One region of the Microbacterium sp. NPDC007973 genome, then DNA from elsewhere that is predicted to be linked to it. Evidence: predicted binding sites of a transcription regulator. Region 1 holds the regulator's gene; each other region holds the start of a gene.
The links. Region 1 encodes LexA, which represses DNA repair genes until DNA is damaged. Its sites were predicted from a motif close to TCGAACANNTGTTCGA; they were not measured.

Region 1 (7,169 bases):
CGACCCTGGATGCCACGGTCCGCCGCTCCGAGACCACCGACGGGCGCGTGTACACGTTGACCGACACCGTGGGCTTCGTGCGCAACCTCCCGCATCAGCTGGTCGAAGCTTTCCGCTCGACGCTCGAGGAGGTCGGCGACGCCGACGTCATCCTGCACGTCGTCGATGCCTCGCACCCCGACCCGGCCGCCCAGCTCATGACGGTGCGCGACGTGATGGGCGATGTCGACGCGAACTTCGGGCAGGAGATCGTCGTCTTCAACAAGGCCGATCTCGTGAGCGAAGACGACCGGCTCGTGCTGCGGGGTCTCGCTCCGAACGCGAAATTCGTGTCGTCGCGCACCGGTGAGGGCATCGCCGAACTGCGTGCCGCGATCGAGGAGGCGCTGCCCCTGCCGGCGGTCGAGGTGCAGGCGGTCGTTCCGTACGACCGCGGCGACCTCGTGTCGGCGGTGCACGAGAGCGGCCTCATCGTGGCGCAGGAGCACCGCGAGAACGGCACCTACCTGCACGCTCACGTCGGCGCCCGGCTCGCCGCCGAGCTGGCGGCGTTCGAGGGCTGAGGCCCGCGCGGCACGATGGCCCCCTGCGCGTGCGCGCGGGGGCCCATCGCCGTAAGGGCGCTCTTCGGCGCCTCGGCGCCGCGGGTGAGTCGCCCGGACCGCGGCGGCTCAGTCGAGCTCGAGCGCGGGGATACCCGGGGTCTCGAAGCCGAATACCGCGCCGAGGAAGCCGAGTTCGCGCTCGAGGGAGTCGATCACCGTCTCCGACCGGCGGAACCCGTGCCCCTCACCCTCGTACAGGACGTACGCGTGCGGGACGCCGTGCGCCGTCAGGGCGTCGCGGATGGCCTCCGCCTGCGATGGGGGGACCACTCGGTCTTCCGATCCCTGCAGGATCAGCAGCGGCACACGGAAGAGCTCCGGGCGGCTCAGGGGTGAGCGCTCGACGTACACGGCCTCGGCATCGGGCAGAGGCCCGATGAGCCCGTCGAGGTAGCGCGCCTCGAAGTCGTGGGTGTCTTCCGCGAGGGCGCGGGCGTCGCCCACCCCGTAGCGGGAGATGCCGGCTGCGAACACGTCGGTGCGCGTGACGGCGGCGAGCACCGTCCAGCCCCCGGCCGAGCCGCCCGCGATGGCGAGGCGCTCGGGGTCGGCGAGTCCCGCTTCCGCGAGGGCGGATGCCGCGGCGGCGACATCGTCGACGTCGACCACGCCCCACCGTCCCTTCAGGCGGTCCCGATAGGCGCGCCCGTAGCCCGTGGAACCGCCGTAGTTGACGTCGAGGACACCGATACCCCGGCTCGTGAAGAACGCCGTCTTCGCCGACGGAGCGGGGCCGACGTGCGAGGTGGGTCCGCCGTGGACGAGCACGACGTACGGCGGGCGCTCACCCGCCACGGGGGCGACGTCGGGGTTGGTGGGGGCGTAGGCGAAAGCGTGCACCGGACCGTGCGGTCCGTCCGTCGACAGCGCGCGGGCCGTCGGCATCCATTCGTCTCCCCACGGGCCGGCGCCTCCCGTCACGAGGTCGACAACGCCGGAATCGAGGTCGACGAGCCAGAGGCCCGATCGGCCGCCGGCGTCCGAACCCGAGACGAGCACCTGCGAACCGCGGGCGTCGTCGATCGCGGCGCCGGCGACGACGGGGACGTCGAGGGGACGGACGCCGCTCGGTGCGATCTCGACGACCTCATCGGCCCCGTTCGTCCGGACGGCGACGACGCGCCCGTCGTCGGCCGCTCCGAACCACCGGGTTCCGAGTACCCACAGGCCGCCGCCGGTGTCGGCGTCCGCCGGGGCGAGCGGCTGCGCATCGCCGTCGAGGGGGCGGCGGAAGAGGTTCCAGCGGCCTGCGGGGTCGTCCGCGTACAGCAGCTCGTCATCCGCGATCCACACGGGTTGCACGGGCGCGCGGCGCGCACCGCCCGCGACGTCGTGGACCTCGCCCGTCTCGAGGTCGGCGACGCGGAGGACGGTGGCATCCCACGGCATGTCGGGGTGGTCCCAGGCCACCCAGGCCAGGCGGCGACCGTCGGGCGAGAGGGCCGGCTGGGCCAGGAAGTCACTGCCCTCGGCGAGGATCTCCGCCGGCCCGTCGAGGGGGATGCGGACGATGGCCCGGGCCGGGACCCGCGACGACTCGTGGGTCTCGCGCACGGCGAGGAGCACCCCGTGCTCCCAGCGCAGTCCGCCGTGTCGCACGGCGTCGTCGGCGGGGGTCAGCGGGCGCGAGGTCTCGCCCGGGCGGAGGGCATAGACGCGCTGGTCGGTCTTCTCGACGTAGTACAGCTCCCCGTCGTCGGACGCCGTCCAGGCGCCGCCCCCGTACTCGTGCACCGCGGAGCGCGCGTCGGCGGGTGCGGGAAGCACCGTCTCGACGGAGCCGTCGCCGCGGCGACGCTTCACGGCGACGCGACCGGCCTCGTGGGGGACGGACTCGCCCCACCACACCTCGTCTCCCACCAGTCGTGCGCCGTCGACGCGCGGCGAGGCCTGGGCGACGGACGCGGGCGTGATCGGGGAGGGCCAGGAACCGTAGGGGAGGGTGTCAGCCATGACTCCAGCCTAGGCAGGGCGTCCGACATCGACGGAGACCCGCGGTCCTCGCGACGAGCGAGCCGAGAGGGGCGGATGCCATGCCCGAGCGCGCATCCGGCCCCGGGGCGGGGAAGGTCAGACGGCGCGCAGGACGGCGACGAGGCGGCCGAGCACGACGGCCTCGTCGCCCAGGATCGGCTCGAATGCGCTGTTGCGGGGGAGCAGCCAGGTGTGGCCGTCGCGGCGGCGGAACGTCTTCACGGTCGCCTCGCCGTCGAGCATCGCGGCGACGATCTCGCCGTTCTCGGCCGTCGCCTGCGATCGTACGACGACCCAGTCGCCGTCGCAGATGGCGGCGTCGATCATCGAGTCGCCCGACACCTTGAGCATGAAGAGCTCGCCCTTGCCCACGAGTTGGCGGGGGAGGGGGAAGATCTCCTCCACCTGCTGGTCGGCGGTGATGGGCACGCCGGCGGCGATGCGGCCGACGAGGGGCACGAGGGCGGCGTCGCCCAGCGCGGGAACCGTGTCGGCCGGGTTCTCGGCGGCGGCACCGGGGAGGTCGATGAGGACTTCCATGGCGCGCGTCTTGCCCGGGTCGCGCCGCAGGTAGCCGCTCAGTTCCAGCTGGTTGAGCTGGTGGGTCACGCTCGACAGCGACTTCAGGCCGACCGCGTCGCCGATCTCGCGCATGCTCGGCGGATAGCCGTGCCGGGCGATCGATCGCTGGATGACCTCGAGGATGGCGAGCTGCTTGTCGCTCAGGTTCTTGCGTCGCCGAGTCTGCGGACGTTCGCGGCCGGCGGCGGTCGTCGCGTCGGTCATCTGTGCTCCCCTCGCGCCGCTGTCGATGCGGCGGAAATTCGAATGTCGGAGGTTGGTGATGAGGTCTCCGTGTCGAAACCGTATCCGGTGAATGAGCCGGAAGGCAGGGAACGGCGCGCGTGTCGCGTTCGATCCGTCTCCGATATCCGCGGTCTTGACACATCGAAAGTATCGAAGATAGATTCGGAATACAGATTCGCACTCCCGCCCTCCCGGCCGAGGGCGGGGTGCGAATCTCTCCCCACCGAGGAGCACATCATGAGCAGCATCGCCATCACCGCCCCGACCACCCGCCTGCGTATCACCGCGCGCGGCCGCCGTGTCGTCGCGTTCCTGGTCGCCCTTCCCCTCGCCATCGCCCTGGGTTTCGCCGTCGTCGGCGGGGGAGCCGCGCTCGCTTCGAACGAGGCCGGGGCGCCCGCCGGGTCGTTCACCGAGATCACCGTCATGAGCGGCGAGACGCTGTGGTCGATCGCCGAAGAGCTCGCGCCCGCGGCCGACCCGCGCGACGTGGTCGCCGAGATCACGCGTCTCAACGCCCTGTCCGGCGGTTCCGTCACGGCGGGTCAGCGCATCGCCATCCCCGCCGAATACGCTCCCGCGAACTGACCGTCCGCACGGGATCGACGCCGACGGCAGGGGCGATCCGCCCAACCCGCGAGCGTGATCCGTCGGTGTCACCGCCGCCTACGATGGGTGAGGTGAACGTACGCCTCGACGACCTCCCGCTTCGCGACGATCTCCGGGGCATGACGCCCTATGGGGCACCGCAGGCCGCGCTGCCCGTGGCGCTGAACGTGAACGAGAACACGCACCCCGTTCCGTCCGAAGTCGCCGACGACATCTTGGATGCCGTGGCTCGTGCCCTCCGCGATGTCAACCGGTATCCCGACCGCGAATTCACCACTCTCCGTGAGGCCTTCGCGCAGTACCTCGGGCACGGACTGAACCCCGATCAGATCTGGGCGGCCAACGGCTCGAACGAGGTCCTCCAGCACATCCTGCAGGCGTTCGGCGGTCCTGGCCGCTCGGCCATGGGATTCGCCCCCACCTACTCGATGTACCCGATCCTCACCCGCGCCACCGGCGCCCGGTGGATCGCCGGGGAGCGCGCGCACGACTTCACCCTCTCCGCTGAGTTCGCGGCGACGCAGGTGCGCGAGCAGCGTCCCGACATCGTCTTCCTCTGCGCCCCCAACAACCCCACGGGCACCCCGCTGCGCCTCGACGTCATCGAGGCGGTGTACGACGCCTTCGAGGGGGTCGTCATCGTCGACGAGGCCTACGAGGAGTTCGCCCCACGCGATGAGCCGTCGGCCATCTCGCTGCTGCCCGGGCGCCCGCGGCTGGTCGTCTCGCGCACGATGAGCAAGGCGTTCGCCTTCGCGGGAGCCCGCGTCGGCTACCTCGCCGCCGACCCCGCGTTCGTCGACGCGCTCCGCTTGGTGCGGCTGCCGTACCACCTCAGCGCGCTGACGCAGGCCGCCGCGACGGCCGCTCTCGGGCACGCCGACACCATGCTCTCGATGGTCGACGAGATCGTCGCGCAGCGCGACCGCATCTCGGCGACCGTGTCGGCGCTGGGATACACCGCGCACGAGTCCTGGACGAACTTCGTCCTTTTCGGGGGCGTCGACGATCCCGCCGCGACGTGGAAGGCGCTCTACGACCGGGGCGTGCTGATCCGCGACGTCGGCATCCCCCACCACCTCCGGGTCTCGGCCGGAACGGCCGACGAGACCACCGCGTTCCTGGACGCCCTCGCCTCGATAGGATCCCGAGCATGACCGCCCCCGCCACCCCCCGCACCGCCTCGATCACTCGCGAGACGAGCGAGTCCCGCGTCGAGCTCGAGCTCGACCTCGACGGTCGCGGCGTCAGCGACATCTCCACGAGCGTCCCGTTCTTCGATCACATGCTGACGGCGTTCGCGAAGCACTCCCTGACCGACCTGCGCGTGCGCGCGACGGGCGACACCCACATCGACGCGCACCACACCGTCGAAGACACCTCCATCGTCCTGGGTCAGGCCATTCGCCAGGCGCTCGGAGACAAGTCCGGCATCGCGCGGTACGGCGACGCGCTCGTTCCGCTCGACGAAGCTCTGGCGCAGGCGGTCGTCGACATCAGCGGACGCCCCTACCTCGTGCACACGGGGGAGCCCGCGGGCTTCGAGCACCACCTGATCGGCGGGCACTTCACCGGCTCGCTCGTGCGCCACTCGTTCGAGGCCATCTCGATCCACGGCGGCCTCACCGTGCACGTGCGCGTCGTCGGGGGACGCGATCCGCACCACATCGCCGAGGCGGAGTACAAGGCGTTCGCGCGTGCCTTCCGACAGGCCAAGGCCCTCGACCCGTTCGTCGACGGCATCCCGAGCACGAAGGGCGCGCTGTGACGGCCAAGCCGGTCGTCGCCGTCCTCGACTACGGCTCGGGCAACGTCCACTCCGCGGTCAAGGCGCTCGTCGAAGCCGGAGCCGACGCGCGGCTGACATCCGACCGCTCGTTGCTGATGGACGCCGACGGCCTCCTCGTCCCCGGCGTCGGCGCGTTCAGCGCCGTCATGGGCGCCCTGAACGCCAGTCGTGGGGGCGAGATCATCGATCGCCGGCTCGCGGGCGGTCGTCCGGTGCTCGGCATCTGCGTCGGCATGCAGGTGATGTTCGAGCGCGGCATCGAGCGCGGCACCGACACGCCCGGACTCGGTGAGTGGCCGGGCACCGTCGACGAACTCGCCGCCCCCGTGCTGCCGCACATGGGGTGGAACACGGTCGCCGCGGGGGAGGGATCGCGTCTTTTCGAGGGCATCGAACGAGAGCGCTTCTACTTCGTCCACTCGTACGCGGCGCAGGAGTGGTCGCTCGAGGTCACGCCGCCGTTCCCGCAGCCCGCGGTGACGTGGTGCACGTACGGTGCCCCCTTCATCGCCGCGGTCGAGAACGGTCCACTGGCCGCGACGCAGTTCCACCCCGAGAAGTCCGGAGATGCCGGCATCCGTCTTCTCGCCAATTGGATCGACGGGCTGCGCACGACTACTGTGTGACCTCGTGCCCGGGGCTGGCGAGAGGCGCCTACCGGCACGAGGAGCCATGAACGATTTCGCGTCCACGCCCGAGCTTGTCCTTCTTCCCGCGGTCGACGTGGCCGATGGGAAGGCCGTCCGTCTGACCCAGGGGGAGGCGGGCACCGAGACCAGCTACGGCGACCCCGTCGACGCCGCGGCCGACTTCGCGCGTCAGGGCGCGCAGTGGATCCACCTCGTGGACCTCGATGCCGCCTTCGGGCGCGGCAGCAACGCGAATGTCATGCGCAAGGTCATCAAGCAGGTCAAGGGCGTGCAGGTCGAGCTGTCGGGCGGCATCCGCGACGACCGCTCCCTCGAAGCCGCCCTCGAAAGCGGTGCGAGCCGCATCAACCTCGGCACGGCCGCGCTCGAGAACCCCGAGTGGGCCGCCGACGTCATCAACCGCTACGGCGAGGCGATCGCCGTCGGGCTCGACGTGCGCGGCACGACCCTCGCGGCGCGCGGTTGGACCCGCGACGGCGGTGACCTGTGGACCGTCCTGCAGCGCCTGGAAGACGCGGGCTGCAGCCGCTACGTCGTGACCGACGTGACGAAGGACGGCACGCTGCGCGGTCCCAACATCGAGCTTCTGCGCGAGATGACCCAGCGCACCCCGAAGCCCATCGTCGCCTCCGGCGGCGTGTCGAGCCTCGACGACATCGCGGCGCTCCGCGAGCTCGTGCCGCTGGGCGTCGAGGGCGCCATCGTGGGCAAGGCGCTCTACGCGGGACAGTTCAC
Region 2 (7,169 bases), on a different contig from region 1:
GTGATCCTGTCGTTCCAGGGGTCGTGGAACGAGCTCAGCCACTTCGTCATCTCCACCCAGTCGCCCGAGCTGACCACGCTGACCAAGGGCGTGGCATCCCTCGCCAGCGGGCAGCTCAGCCAGGGCAGCCAATTCCCCCTCAAACTCGCGGCCGCGGCCCTGATGACGATCCCGGTCGCCGTGGTGTTCTTCATCTTCCAGCGCCGCATCATGAACGCCAGCGAAGGAGCCGTCAAAGAATGACCACCGCCCCCACCACCTCGCCGAACGGGACGACCACCGAGACCATGCCCCTGCAACCGCTCCTCAACGACGCCCTCATCGTGCTGCGCGCCCCCACCCAGGTGTGGTCGGACGCGACGGGCGCCATCGGCACGGCCGCCGTTCACGGGGTCTACCACGGCGATGTGCGTCACGTAAGCGCGCTCACGGCCTCGTGCGACGACTCGCCGATCGAGTGGATCTCGACCGCCCCCGACGGCGCCTCGCGCGTGGTCTTCGGCGGGCTCCTCCGCGGAGTCGACGACACCACCCCCGACCCGAAGGTGCGGCTGGTGCGCGACCGCCGGGTCGACGACGGTCTCGTCAGCGAGTCGTGGATCATCCGCTCGCGCGTCGACCGGCCCCTCCGCACCACCCTGCGTCTGCGCCTGACGCCGGAGTTCGCCCAGTTGCACGAGGTGAAGTCGGGCCACGCACATCCCCGAGCCGCCGAGACGGTGCCCGAGCGAGAGGGCGTGCGCGTCGACGCCGGGGCCCAGGGACTCTCCCTCCACGCCCCCGGGGCCGGGATCTCCATCGGCGACGCGGGCGTCGAGGCCGCGTGGGACGTCGACGTTCCCGCCTTCGGCGAGGTTCAGCTGGGCTTCACCCTGAGCCTTCGCGACGACACGCTCGTCGTCGACTCGCCCGCCGTCCCGGCCCGCTGGGACGCCGCCGCCGTGTCATCCGCCGCCGCCGACCCGCGCCTCGCCCGATGGCTGCGGACGGCGCTCGACGATCTCGACGCACTGCGCCTCGTGCTCCCCGACCACCCCGACGACGCGTTTTTCGCGGCCGGTGCGCCCTGGTTCTTCACGCTCTTCGGACGCGACTCGATCTGGGCCGCCCGCCTGGCCCTCCCCCTCGACCGCGAGATCGCGGCATCCACTCTCCGCGTGCTCGCGCGCCTGCAGGGGACCGACGACGACGCCCGGACGGCGCAGGAGCCGGGCAAGATCCTGCACGAGCTGCGGGCATCGTCGCTGGAGATCCCGGGCGAGGGCATCGTGCTGCCGCCGAAGTACTACGGCAGCGTCGATTCCACCCCCCTGTGGATCTGCCTGCTCGCCGATGCGTGGCGCGCGGGCATGCCCGAGGCCGAGGTGCGGGAACTCCTGCCGGCGCTGCGCGCGGCGCTCGGCTGGATCCGCGACAGCGGCGACAGCGACGGCGACGGCTTCCTCGACTACATCGACCGCCTCGGCACCGGCCTGTCGAACCAGGGCTGGAAGGACTCCGGCGACTCGATCCAGTGGCGCGACGGGAGCCTCGCCGAGGGTCCGATCGCCCTGTGCGAGGTGCAGGCGTACGCCTACGAGGCCGCCCTCGCCGGCGCCGAGCTGCTCGAGGCCTTCGGAGCGGACACGGATGCCGACGACATCGCCTTCTGGCACACCTGGGCGCTCGACCTCAAGGCGCGCTTCGCCGACACGTACTGGGTGCAGACGCCGGAGGGCCGGTACCCCGCCGTCGCCCTCGACAACGCCAAGCGGCCGGTCGACACCCTCACCAGCAACATCGGCCACCTGATCGGCACCGGCATCCTCTCCCCCGACGAGGAACAGCACGTCGCGTCGCTCCTGCTGGGCGAGAGCATGTCGAGCGGGTACGGCATCCGTACGATGTCGACCGGCGCCGACGGGTACTGGCCCCTGTCGTACCACGGCGGCAGCGTCTGGGTGCACGACACCGCGATCGCCGCCCACGGCATGCTGCGGGCGGGCCTGACCGCCGAGGCCCGGGCCGTCGTCGACGGACTCCTGGATGCCGCCGAGGGATTCGCCTACCGCGTGCCCGAGCTGCACAGCGGCGACCCGCGCACCGACTCCTCCGTGCCCACGCCGTACCCCGCGGCGTGCCGCCCGCAGGCGTGGTCGGCCGCGGCCGCCGTCGTCTGCCTCACCGCCCTCACGCCGTCCCCCCTGGCGTGAGTCCGCCGGGCGGCGCGGACCCCCCGCCGCGCCGCCCGGCCCTTCCCTCACCGGTCGGGGCGCTCGAGGTAGCCCCGGGGCGCCGGAAATGACCCCGGGGCCACCCCGCGCCGCGTCGCGCCACCCTGACGCCGCTGATCTCCGGCGTGACCTCAGGCGACCCGCGCCACCGTGCCGTCCGTCAGCCGCACGAGCTCGTCGAAGGTCAGCGGGAACACCGTGTGCGGCGTCCCGCCCGCGGCCCAGATCTGCGGGAACGCGGCGAGGTCCTCGTCGACCACGGTCGTCAGCGCAGCGGGGTGCCCGGTCGGCGCGACGCCCCCGATCGGCTGACCGGTCGCGGCGAGGACCTGTTCCGGCGTCGCCCGCCGGATCGCGCCGCGCCCGAGCCTCTCGGCCAGCGCCGTCGTGTCGACGCGGTGCGCGCCGCTGGTCATCACGAGCAGCGGCTCGTCGTCGCTCCAGAACACGAGGCTGTTCGCGATCGCGCCCACCGCGATGCCGAGGGCTGCGGCCGCCAGGGCGGCCGTCGACGCGGCATCCGGCAGGACGACGATCTTCCCGGGGATGCCGGCCGCCTCCAGCGACGCGGCGACGAGGCGGCTCCGGGCGGGCAGGGCGTCGGTCATGCCCGTCAGCCTAGGCCCGTCATCGCGCCGCTCCGCCGCCCGAGGCCGGGCCGAGATCGCACGTTCGGCGCGAAACGACACCTCCCCGACCGTTCGGACGGTGCGATCTCGCACCGAACGGGTGATCTCGGCGGTCACCCGCGCGCGGCGGCGTCGCGCTCGGCGTCGGCGCGCGCCAGAATGGAGGGTGGATGCCGCAACGCCGCGGCGTTCGAAACGTGCCGCCCACAAGGCGACCGACGACAAGGAACGCGATGACCAACGCCCTGCCCCTGCCCGATTTCGCCCACGAGCGCGTGGAGGTGATGACGGGGCGCCGCAGCGGCCTGTTCATCGCCGTCGCGCTGCACTCCTCGGTCCTCGGCTCCGCCCTCGGCGGAGCGCGACTGTGGACCTACCCCTCCTGGACCGACGCCCTGGGCGACGCCCTCCGCCTGTCGGCGGCGATGACACTGAAGAACGCGGCCGCCGGACTCGACGCCGGCGGCGGAAAGAGCGTCATCGGCCTCACCGAGGGCACGGTCCTCGACGCCGAGCGCCGCCGTGCCGCCTTCCTCGACCTGGGCGACGCCGTCGAGAGCCTGGGCGGCCTCTACCGCACGGCGGAGGACGTGGGCTCCACCACCGACGACATGCTCGTGGTGAGCGAGCGCACGGCGCACGTCGTGGGCCTGCCCGACACCGTGGGCGGGTCGGGCGAGCCGGCCGGGCCCACGAGCCTCGGCGTCTACGCCTCCCTCGTCGCGACGCTGGAGCGCGCGGTCGGCACGAGTGACGTGTCCGGTCGCCGCATCACGATCGCCGGTCTCGGCCAGGTCGGCAGCCGACTCGCCGAGCGCCTCGCGACCGAGGGCGCGACGCTGACCGTCACCGACGTCAACCCCGCCAAGCGCGCGCTGGCCGCCGAGTTGGGCGCCGCGTGGGTCGAGCCGAGCGAGGCGCACCTCGTGCCGGCCGATGTCTTCGTTCCCGCCGGGATCGGCGGTGTACTCACCGACGCGGTGATCGACGCCCTCGACGCGCGCGCGGTCTGCGGCCCCGCCAACAACCCGCTCGCCGAGCGTTCGGGCGCCGAGCGGCTCGCACGGCGCGGCATCCTGTACGCCCCCGACTTCGTGGTGAACGCGGGCGGCGTGATCTACCTCGACCTCGTGGCCAAGCAGCGCGGGACGCTGGAGCAGATCATGGGGCGCGTGGCCGACATCGGCGACACCGTGCGCCGCGTGTTCGACGAGGCGCAGTCGCGCGGGGTCACCCCGCTCGCCGCCGCCGAGGGCCTCGCCGCCGAGCGTCTCGCGGTCGGAGCGGGCGACGGCGCCTTCGTCTGACACGCCCGGGACGAAGAAAGCCGGATGCCGTTTCCCACGGCATCCGGCTTTCCTTCGACTACTCAGTGTGCAGCGTCGTACGCCGCGAGGACGACCTCCGAAATACGTCCGCGTGTATTGATGGAATAGCCGTTCTTCTCGGCCCACGTGCGGACGTCGACCAGGTCGCGGGTGGGCGCGGGGCGGCGCCGCGATTCCTTTCGGGCGGACGGCGAAGAAAAGCCGACGGCGCGACCGGCGGAGATGAAAGGCGAAAGAGCCTCGCGAAGCTTGTCGGCATTCTCCCTCGAGAGATCAATCTCGTACGAACGCCCTTCGAGAGAGAAGTGGACGGTGGTTCCGTCGTCGATGACCGAACCGTCGAGATCGTCGATCACCTGCGTGATGTGCTTTTTCGCCATGCGCCGATCGTAAGACGGCAATTCGCGCCTCCCCGGGGCGCGATATTGCGAATTCACCCGCTTCTTCGTCAGCTTTCACCGGTTTCCGGAACGGCCGGCCGACTCTCGACCGCGACGATCCGATGATCCTCGTCGTGCGTGAGTTCCGTGCGCCGGAATTGTTCGTCGTCCGGCAACCGGAGCGCGAAACGCGCATATGCCGTCATGCGCAGGCGGCCCTCGCCCACGCGCACGTCGAGAACGTGGCCGCCGACGGTGCGATCGTCGGCGAGGAAATGCAGGTGGAGCCCGGCGACCGTGATGCCCTGATAGATCCGGGGCATCCAGAACCCGACGAGAGAACCCGCGCAGTCGGACGCCACCGTTTCGATCTGCTCCGCGGCGACCTCCGCGAGCGGGCGAAACGGCGGCTCCTGCCGTCGCGTGACGCGCGTGCGCACCCGCGCCATCACGCCGTCGAGGCGCACGGCGTGGAAGAGGTTGCGGCTGGCCAGCCGGGCCCCGACGTGGCTCTCGAGGTCGGCGAAGTCGGCGTCGCGCACCACGGTGGCGACCCCCTCGCCCATCGCGCACACGTCGACGAAGGGCAGCGTCTCTCTCGGCTCCATCCGGCGCGGCGGGGCGTCCGGCGTGCACTCGAACGGCGTGCCGTCGAGGATGACGACTTCGCCACCGAGACCTTCGCAGCAGCCGATCCCGGTGTCTCCGAGCTCCACCGCATCGGAAACCGGAATACCCGCGGAATACACGCCCGCCATCAGCGCGTCGAGCACGGCGAATTGCGTCACCGCGCTCGACGCGATGGCGGCCGGCGACGGGCCGACCGATGAAATCGGAGCGACCTCAGGAATTCGCGTCGGCGTACGCGTCGAGAATGGTCGAGGGAACACGGCCGCGGTCGCTCACCGTGTGTCCGTTCGCCCGCGCCCATTCGCGGACGGCACCGAGGTCGACGTCGCTGGAGCGGCGGGGGGCGCGTGATCGACGCGTCGTGGCGGCACCGCGCGAGACCGAGCGAGCGGCATCCACGAAAGGCGCGATCGCCGAATAGAACTTGTCCGCATTCCGGTCGGAGAGGTCGATCTCATAAGCGCGGCCTTCGACCGAGAAAGTGATCTGCTTTCCTTGTCCGTCTTCGAGGACCGTTCCGTCGAGATCGTCGACGAGGTGCGTGATGTGCTTCATAGCCATAATACGAAAAACCTTACACCGGCATTCGATGAATTACCCGCACGACTATCCGTGTGATAGCACCGGGACGGCGGGCCGCGTCACCGATAGGCGCGGGGGCGGCGAGGGACTATTCTCCGGGGGTGGTGTTCGCTCCGGGGACACCACCTGAGACAGAGATCCGTCGAGACAGGGAAGCGTCGCGTGAGCCTTTTCCGTACCAAGTCGGTGGAGCAGTCCATCGCCGACACCGATGAACCGGAGTTCCGGCTCAAGAAGTCCCTGAGCGCGGTCGACCTGACCGTCTTCGGCGTGGGCGTCGTGATCGGCGCCGGAATCTTCACCCTCACCGGGCGCGCCGCGCACGACGTGGCGGGTCCCGCCGTGGTGATCAGTTTCGTGATCGCCGCGATCGCGTGCGGCCTCGCTGCCATGTGCTACGCCGAGTTCGCCTCGACCGTCCCCGTGTCGGGATCGGCGTACACCTTCTCCTACGCGTCGCTCGGCGAGCTGTTCGCCTGGATCATCGGGTGGGATCTGATCCTGGAGATGTTCCTCGGCGCGAGCGTGGTCGCCCAGGGCTGGAGCGCGTACCTCGGGACGTTCCTCGAACAGATCGGCATCGTGCTCCCGCCGGCCATCTCGTACGGCGGTGTCGTCGATCTCCCCGCCATCCTGCTCGTGCTGGTGCTCGGCGGCCTGATGACCCTGGGCATCAAGGAGTCGCTCCGCGTCAACCTCGTCCTCGTGGCGGTGAAGCTGTTCATCGTGCTATTCGTCATCATCGCCGGCATCCTGTTCATCAACCCGGCGAACTACAGCCCCTTCGTGCCCGACTCCGTGCCGACCGAATCCACGTCGGGACTGACGCAGCCGCTGCTGCAGTTCCTCTCGGGTCTGGAGCCCGCGACCTTCGGTGTCGGCGGCATCCTCGCGGGAGCCGCCCTGGTGTTCTTCGCCTACATCGGCTTCGACGTCGTGGCGACCACCGCCGAGGAGACCAAGCGCCCCCAGCGCGACCTGCCGATCGGCATCATCGCGTCGCTCGTGATCTGCACGATCCTGTACTGCGCGGTCGCCGTCGTGGTCACGGGAATGGTCCCCTACTCCGACCTCAATCCCTCCGCGGCCCTCGCGAACGCGTTCGCCTTCCACGGCCAGACGTGGATGGCCACCGTCATCGCGGCCGGTGCCGTCGCGGGCCTCACCACGGTCGTGCTGACCCTGATGATCGGCGCCACGCGCATCATCTTCGCGATGTCGCGCGACCGCCTGCTCCCCGGAGCGCTCGCGAAGGTGCACCCGCGCTTCCGCACGCCGTGGGTCATCTCGATCATCGTCACGATCATCGTCGCGGTCGTCGCCGGTCTCACCCCCATCGGCGTCCTCGAAGAAATGGTGAACATCGGCACGCTCTCCGCCTTCGTGCTGGTCTCGATCGGCGTCATC
Region 3 (7,169 bases), on a different contig from region 1:
CCGACGCGGTCGTCGTGATGGGCGAACTGGGCGGAGTCTCGTCGCCGGCGACCGTGCACACGCCGATCGTCGGCGCGGAGTTGCGCCTGGCCGCCGGCGCCACCGTGCGGATCCCCTTGGACCCCACGTGGGAGTACGCCGTCTCCGGCATGGTCGGCGCCGCCGAAGCGACGACGGGGGTGGATGCCGTCGACGCCGACGCCTCGAGACGACCGGCGCCCGCGATCGAGCCCGGGTCGACGGCATCCGTCGATCACACGCGGCTGGTCTACCTCGGCAACGGACGCGACCACCTGGAGCTGCGCAGCGACGAGGGCGCCCGGGTCTTCCTGCTGGGCGGGGAGCCCTTCGAGGCCGACATCGTGATGTGGTGGAACTTCGTCGGCCGCTCGCACGACGAGATCGCCGAGGCACGCGAGGCGTGGGAGGCCCGCTCTTCCCGGTTCGGCGAGGTCGTCGACCACGGACCCGAGCGCATCCCCGCGCCGCCCCTGCCAGGGGTGCGGCTCACCGCGCGACGACGCCGGGTCTGACGGCCCGCTCGACGGAGGCCGTGCGCAGGGGGCGGGACGGCGGAGCCGCGTGCATCTTGGCAGCGTCGGGACGCCGCCTGCCCGACGCTCAGTACGTCGGCGCCGCCGGGAGCCCGAAGAACTCCTCGAGGGTGGTGTATCCGCCGTCGTGGTACGCCTGGGCGAGCTCCGGCCCGATGAAACGCAGGTGCCACGCCTCGGGCTCGTAGCCGCTGACATCCTCGCGTCCCTCGGCATAACGCGTGATGAAGCCGAACTCCCAGGCATGCTCCCGCACCCAGGCGCCCTGCGCCGACGCCGCCACGTCGTCGAGCGTCGCGCAGGAGCCGTTGCACGGCACGATGTCGACGGCCTTTCCGGTCTGGTGCTCGCTGAACCCCGGGCGTGCGCTCTCGCGATCGGCCTCGGCCACGCCGCCCACGGCGACGCGACCGGCGTACGTGGACTGCTGCGTGGAGTAGGAGCGGAAGGCGCTCAGATAGCCGATCTCGCCCACCCCCGCGTCGGAGGCCGCGCGGACCATCGCGCTGAGGGCTTCGGCGGGAGCGGCGCGCAGGGCCGACTGCTCCAGAGCGCGCACGTTGGACGGCATGACGAGGTCGCCCGGGTAGTAGTCGAGCGGATCGAGCGGGCGCTGCTTGTTGACGACGAGCCACTCGCGATCCGGGTCGCTGAGCGAGACGCAGGGGGCGAGTCCGGATGCCACCGCGGAGCGGAACGCCGCCCCACCGCCCGCGGCGGCGATCGCGGCGGTGTCGTCGCCCTGTGAGAGGGCAGTGGTGAAGGCCGGGTCGTCGCACGGGGTGGCGGTCGCGGCGACGGCGGCGACCTGCGGAACCGGCAGGCCGTCGTCGGGGACGGCGGGGGGCCCGGCGATCGCAGCCGACACCGCGGAGGCGTCCGCCGCGGCTGAGCCCTCGGCATCCGCGCCGCGCCCGAGCGTCGCGCCCCCCACCACCACGGCACCCACCAATACCGCGACCGCCGACCCGGCGACGAGGGCGAGGCGCCGCCGGCGCCGGAGCGGCAGGGCGCCGAGGAGGTCGGGGAGCCGACCTCTCGTCGCGCCCCGCGGCGTCGCGGCCGGTTCGTCGGGCCGCGCCGGGAGCGCGACGGCCCCGGTCGCCGCTTCCCGCAGCTGGCGTCGGGTGGGGGGCGCCGGGGGCACCGCTACAGCCGCCGTCGCGAGACGCTCGGCCTCCGCGCGCGCGGCGCGGCGGGGAGAGAGCTCGGGATCGGGGGACATCACTGCGTCCATTGTCCCCCGGACGCCCGCTGCGGTCGACCCGTGGCGGGCCGGTGGTTGCCCGACTCGCGTCGGACCGGCAGTCTGGGGACACCGTGAGCCGACCGGGGGGACCATGCTCGACGACGACGACCGCGCACTGATGCGCACCATCAGCCGCTACTTCGAGACCGTGAACCGCGTCGTCGCCGACGACCGAGCAGGTGAGCGCACCCCGCTCGGCGAAGAGCTGAGCGCCCATCTTGGCGTGGACGTCACCACACTCCCGGTCACCACCGAGACACTGTCGGCGCACCGCTACGTCGACGCCGACATCGCCCTGGATGAGCTCACCGAACGCGGCGGCGGACGCCTGATCGGCGTGACCGGGGGCGAGCAGCGGTTGCACGTGTCGGCATCCGAGCTGTTCGCGGGCCCCTACTCGCACTTCGCTCCCGGACCGGTGTCGTACGAGTCGCGCGATGTGAGCGCCACCGCCCAGCGGCGGGTCGTCTCGTTCGGCGTGCGGCTGCTCGCCTTCGACGGTCACCCGCTCGCGATCGTGCAGCGCTCGGCGAACCCGCGGTCCATGCCGTCGCAGCCCCAGCTCGAGGTGATCGGCGCGGACCCGGATGCCACGGCGGCGGCGCTCGCGGAGATCCGGCGACTGATGATCGAGCGCAGCGTGCTGCGCGGCCAGGTGCTGTCGTTCGTGCCGACCGAGTACGGGCACGAGGCCGGGGCCACCTTCCTGCCCCGCCCCGAGGTCGGCGCCGACGACATCGTGCTCGGCGAGGGGGTTCTGCAGCGGATCGTCGATCACGTCGTGGGCATCGGCGATCACCGCGAGACCCTGCGCTCCGCCGGACAGCACCTCAAGCGCGGCGTCCTGCTCTACGGTCCTCCCGGTACCGGCAAGACGCTCACGGTGCGCCACCTGCTCGCCCGCACACCGGAGACGACGGCCGTCGTGCTCACCGGGTCGAGCATCCGCTTCATCACCGCGGCGGCCGAGATCGCGCGCACCTTCGCCCCCGCCCTCGTCGTGCTCGAAGACATCGACCTGGTGGCGGCTGATCGCGGCTTCTCGCCCGAGCCCGTGCTGTTCGACGTGCTCGACGCCCTGGACGGGTTGGAACCGGATGCCGACATCGCCTTCGTCATGACCACCAATCACGTGCAGATCCTCGAGGAGGCTCTCGCCGCCCGACCGGGTCGCGTCGACCTCGGCGTCGAGATCCCGCTCCCCGACGACGCCGACCGACGCCGACTGTTCCGTCGCTACGCCCAGGGCCTGCCGCTCTCGGCGGAGGCGATCGAGGCCGCAGCCGACCGCGCGCAGGGCACGACGGGCTCGTTCGCGAAGGAGCTGCTGCGCGGCACCGTGCTCCGCGCCGCCGTCCGGGGCGAGGAGGCACCGACCGATGACGACCTGACCGCGGCCCTCGACGAGCTCCTCGACTCGGGAGCCGCGCTGACGCGCGTGCTGCTGGGGGCTCGGCCCGAAACCCCTCCACCGTCCCCCTCTGCGTACATCGCCACCGAGACCCCCTTTGTTCCGCGCCCCGGCGGCCCCTCGACGCAGGTGTCGCCCTCGGGGGAGATCGGCTACCACGACGAGACCAACGGCCACTGGGTCGCCCTCGACACCGTCGGCGACGACACGGTCGGTTCGATCGCGTTCGACCAGGATGCCGAAGACCCGCTCGTCGACACCTCGGAGCCGACCCACGAGCTGAGCTTCCCGATGCCCGTCTGGCACACCGTCTACGCCGCGCTCGGCAACACCGGCTCCGTCGAACGCGTCGGTGGCGATCCGGTCATCGCGGCCCGCACGGAACGGCTCCAGGCCGCCGGCAGCGCGGCGACCGCGCGGCATTCCGGCCCCCTCGCTCCCAGCGGATGGCCGCTCGACGACGCCGAGCTGGCGGTGTCGCTGGCGGACGGGGACGAGGAGTTCCTCGTGGAGATCCTCGCCGGCTGGCAGCGCGTGATCCGCGGCATTCTGGCGGATCCCGATCTGCCCGACGACGCACGCCGAGATCAAGAGGAGTCCCTCGAGGTGGGCACGGAGGCTCTGCGGTTCCTGGCCGCTCGCTTGTTCGCGTGAGGTGATCGTCCCCCGGTCGAGGGGTCCCACGCGGCAGCGCGGAGGCGTCAGGCGATGCCGCTGGATGCGACCTCGGCCGCCGCGAAGAGGGCGACGACGATGCTCAGCACTCCCGCGACCAACAGGAGCGAGGGGTGCGCGAGTCCGATGACGACACGCCGGGTGTGCGGCAGCTCCGTGAGGAACTCGTCGGGGATCCGATGGCGCTCGGGTACGCCCGCCCACCCGCGCAGGCGCGCGATGTACCCGACGCAGCGGAAGACGAGCACGGCCCAGAGCATCGCGACGATGAACGGCACGACCGCACCGAAGATCTCGAAGGCCTCGACCCATGCCTTCTCGGGATCCGCCCCGGTGTCCTCGGCCAGCTGCACCGCGACCGCCGCGCCGAGGACGACGGAGCCGACCCACAGGATCAGCGCGCCGAGGACCGCGAAGAACCGCGCGAAGAAGTGACCGAGGATGGACTCCTCGTACGCGAGATGCGTGCGCGGCGTCTGCGCGAGAACCAGCAGCGTCGCGCCGAGCGACGGCAGGGCGCCGAGCAGCGAGATGACGACGGCTGCGGTGTCGTCCTCGGCCCAGATCTCGCAGACCACGAGCAGCACCACCGCGACGCCGAGCCAGATCCATCCCGACAGGGTGGGATGCCGCACCACGAAGGAGGGATGCAGCGACTCCACCCGGCGCGCGGACACGTTCACGAGCGTGTGCCCCCACACGTGCCGGTCCGCATCCATGTCCGCCCCCTGTCCACCCGCGCGGGGCGGGCTTGGCAGCCACAGTAGCGGTTCGCGGTTCGTCCATGCGGACGCATGTGAAGAGGTCGGCCTTGCTTCCGGATAGAACATGTGTTCGACTATTCGCATGAGGTGGCAGGGTCAGCAGTTGGGCGTCGACGACACGGCGGCGCTGCCCGGCATGGAGCGCATCGACGGTCTCGTCCGGTCGGTCTCGACCCCCGAGTTCGCGGGGATGACGTTCCACGAGGTGCTGTGCAAGACCGCCCTGAACCGCGTGCCCGGCGCGTCCGCCATGCCGTTCGACTGGACGGTGAATCCGTATCGCGGCTGCAGCCATGCGTGCTCGTACTGCTTCGCCCGCAAGACGCACGAGTATCTCGACCTCGACTCCGGTGCCGATTTCGACTCGCAGATCGTGGTGAAGGTCAACGTCGCCGACGTTCTGCGGACCGAGCTGCAGCGCGGATCCTGGGCGCGCGAACCGGTCATGCTCGGCACGAACACCGACCCCTATCAGCGGGCCGAGGGGCGTTACCGCCTGATGCCCGACATCGTCGGTGCCCTCACCGACACCGGAACACCCTTCTCGATCCTCACGAAGGGCACGCTTCTGCGGCGCGACCTGCCGCTGCTGGCGGACGCCGCCCGGCAGGTGAAGGTCTCGCTCGCGATGTCGATCGCCGTCTTCGACGACGCTCTTCAGCACTCGATCGAGCCGGGAACCCCCAGCGCCGAGGCGCGCCTCGAGACGGTCCGCGCCGCGACGGCGGCGGGATTCCGCGTGACGGTGTTCCTCATGCCGATCCTCCCCCACCTCACCGACTCGATCCCGGCGCTCGACGACGCCCTCGCCCGCCTGCGTGCGGCCGGCGCCGCGAGGGTGGTCTACGGCGCACTGCACCTGCGCCCGGGCGCCAAGCAGTGGTTCTTCGAGTGGCTCGAACGCGAGCATCCGCACCTCGTGTCGTCGTACCGCGGCCTCTATCCCGGCGTCTCGGTCACCGCACCCACGGCGTACCGCACGTGGCTCGGCAAGCGCCTCCGCCCTCTGCTGCGCCTGCACGGACTCGACGGCTGGGACGAAGACGACCACCCACGCGGTCGCCCGCAACCGGGACTCGCGGCCCGCACCCCGGCCACGAGCAGCCTGGGGCCGGTCCGCACGACCCGGGGCCTGGCATCCCCTCGCCCCCGGGTCGCCCCGGCGAGCGAGCCGAGGCTGTTCTGATCGGTGGCCGCATATGTCGTGCCACAGACCGCCACCCCGCACATTCCCACGATCCGATTTATGCCACAGGCTGGGAGGCTCCCTGGATTGAGTCCCAAGCGGTAGCGTCGGGGACGATGCGGTCGCACGAGGGAGAGTTGGCGCGCTGATGGACCTCAATCCGGAGGGGCGAAGCGAGTGGATCGTCGCGGAGTCGGTGCGTGACTTCGTTTCGTGGGACGGCATGACCAATGACCCGGTCGTGCACATCCCCGAAGAATGGCCGGCGGTTGGGCCCGCTGTGCCCGAAATTCGGAGCCTCATCTCGGACGGGTTCGGACTCTACGTTCAAGGCGTCTTTGACCTGGAACAGCTCGGGGAGACAGCCGCGGAACTCGCCGTTTTACACTGCGCCGCTGGCCCAGACGTCAGAGGCGCAGACGCGCTGCCGCGGATGACTTCCCTGCGCTACCTGTACAACGACCCCTACAAGGCCGCCGCCATGCCCACGGTTGATTTGTCGCAACTCGCCGAATTGGAACAGGTCAACATCCACGGCCGCGGTCTCCTGAGTGCTTTGAACGCACCCAATCTGCGCGACGCATGTGTGGAGATTCCATCCCTCACGTCATCGACGCCGCTGTCTCCTTCTCTTCGATCCCTCGTCGTCGTGTCACCGGAGGTTGACTTCGAGCATCTCGCCGGCAGCCTCCCGAATCTGGCACGTCTGTCCCTCCTCGACTGTCGTCAGATCGACCTTTCGCCCATCCGACGACTGCGGGGTCTCGAAGAGCTACATCTCGTAAACGTTCGATGCATCGACCACGCGGAGGCGCTGACGACGCTGCCCGCACTCAAGCGGCTGAGAATCGATGGCACATCGAGAATGACAGGGCTCGCCAGACTCCTCGAGCTGACGGTTGACAGCTTCTCGGCATACGGCACCGCCTTCGACTCGAATTTCGCTGCCGCGGCGAAGCGCAAGAATTGGCACGTCACCCCCGCCCCGAACGCGGCACACAGCCACTTCGATCTCATTAAGAGCGATAGTGGCCCGGTCGAAATACATTTCACTGACTGGGTTTGGCTCGCCGAGGCCCTCGGCGGCGATGAACACGAACTGCCCACGAGCTTCGAGCTCGAAACCGCGCTGGAGCGCGTCATCGCCGAGCAGCCAGAGCATTTCCCTCGGACTCACAGCTTCGATTCCGAAGGCGACGCCTTCATCGCGCAGACGAGCGATGAAGCAAACGCGCTCGAACTACTCAAAATTTGGGACCGCGTCCTATCCGATCCCGCCGAACTACGCCGCCGACTCCGCCGGCGCGACGACATTTCCAGCGTGTGAAGC

Region 2: ACFZA2_RS13340 (YbaK/EbsC family protein) is a predicted target of LexA. The motif match lies at 2,935-2,950, and genes of this name have one in related genera.
Region 3: ACFZA2_RS08470 (Rv2578c family radical SAM protein) is a predicted target of LexA. The motif match lies at 4,712-4,727, and genes of this name have one in related genera.

The regions. Positions count from the first base shown of each region.
Region 1 is NZ_JBIBJJ010000001.1:191,092-198,260, reverse strand. It holds gene hflX (GTPase HflX) at 1-563, shown strand, start outside; gene ACFZA2_RS01015 (prolyl oligopeptidase family serine peptidase) at 672-2,558, opposite strand; gene lexA (transcriptional repressor LexA) at 2,676-3,365, opposite strand; gene ACFZA2_RS01005 (LysM peptidoglycan-binding domain-containing protein) at 3,624-3,974, shown strand; gene ACFZA2_RS01000 (histidinol-phosphate transaminase) at 4,058-5,152, shown strand; gene hisB (imidazoleglycerol-phosphate dehydratase HisB) at 5,149-5,763, shown strand; gene hisH (imidazole glycerol phosphate synthase subunit HisH) at 5,760-6,410, shown strand; gene priA (bifunctional 1-(5-phosphoribosyl)-5-((5-phosphoribosylamino)methylideneamino)imidazole-4-carboxamide isomerase/phosphoribosylanthranilate isomerase PriA) at 6,457-7,169, shown strand, end outside.
Region 2 is NZ_JBIBJJ010000004.1:131,279-138,447, forward strand. It holds gene ACFZA2_RS13330 (carbohydrate ABC transporter permease) at 1-243, shown strand, start outside; gene ACFZA2_RS13335 (glycogen debranching N-terminal domain-containing protein) at 240-2,192, shown strand; gene ACFZA2_RS13340 (YbaK/EbsC family protein) at 2,345-2,821, opposite strand; gene ACFZA2_RS13345 (Glu/Leu/Phe/Val dehydrogenase dimerization domain-containing protein) at 3,076-4,149, shown strand; gene ACFZA2_RS13350 (Lsr2 family protein) at 4,212-4,550, opposite strand; gene ACFZA2_RS13355 (acetolactate decarboxylase) at 4,619-5,338, opposite strand; gene ACFZA2_RS13360 (Lsr2 family protein) at 5,394-5,735, opposite strand; gene ACFZA2_RS13365 (amino acid permease) at 5,925-7,169, shown strand, end outside.
Region 3 is NZ_JBIBJJ010000002.1:709,793-716,961, reverse strand. It holds gene ACFZA2_RS08490 (pirin family protein) at 1-533, shown strand, start outside; gene ACFZA2_RS08485 (M15 family metallopeptidase) at 622-1,779, opposite strand; gene ACFZA2_RS08480 (AAA family ATPase) at 1,895-3,868, shown strand; gene ACFZA2_RS08475 (hypothetical protein) at 3,916-4,608, opposite strand; gene ACFZA2_RS08470 (Rv2578c family radical SAM protein) at 4,736-5,839, shown strand; gene ACFZA2_RS08465 (hypothetical protein) at 5,988-7,166, shown strand.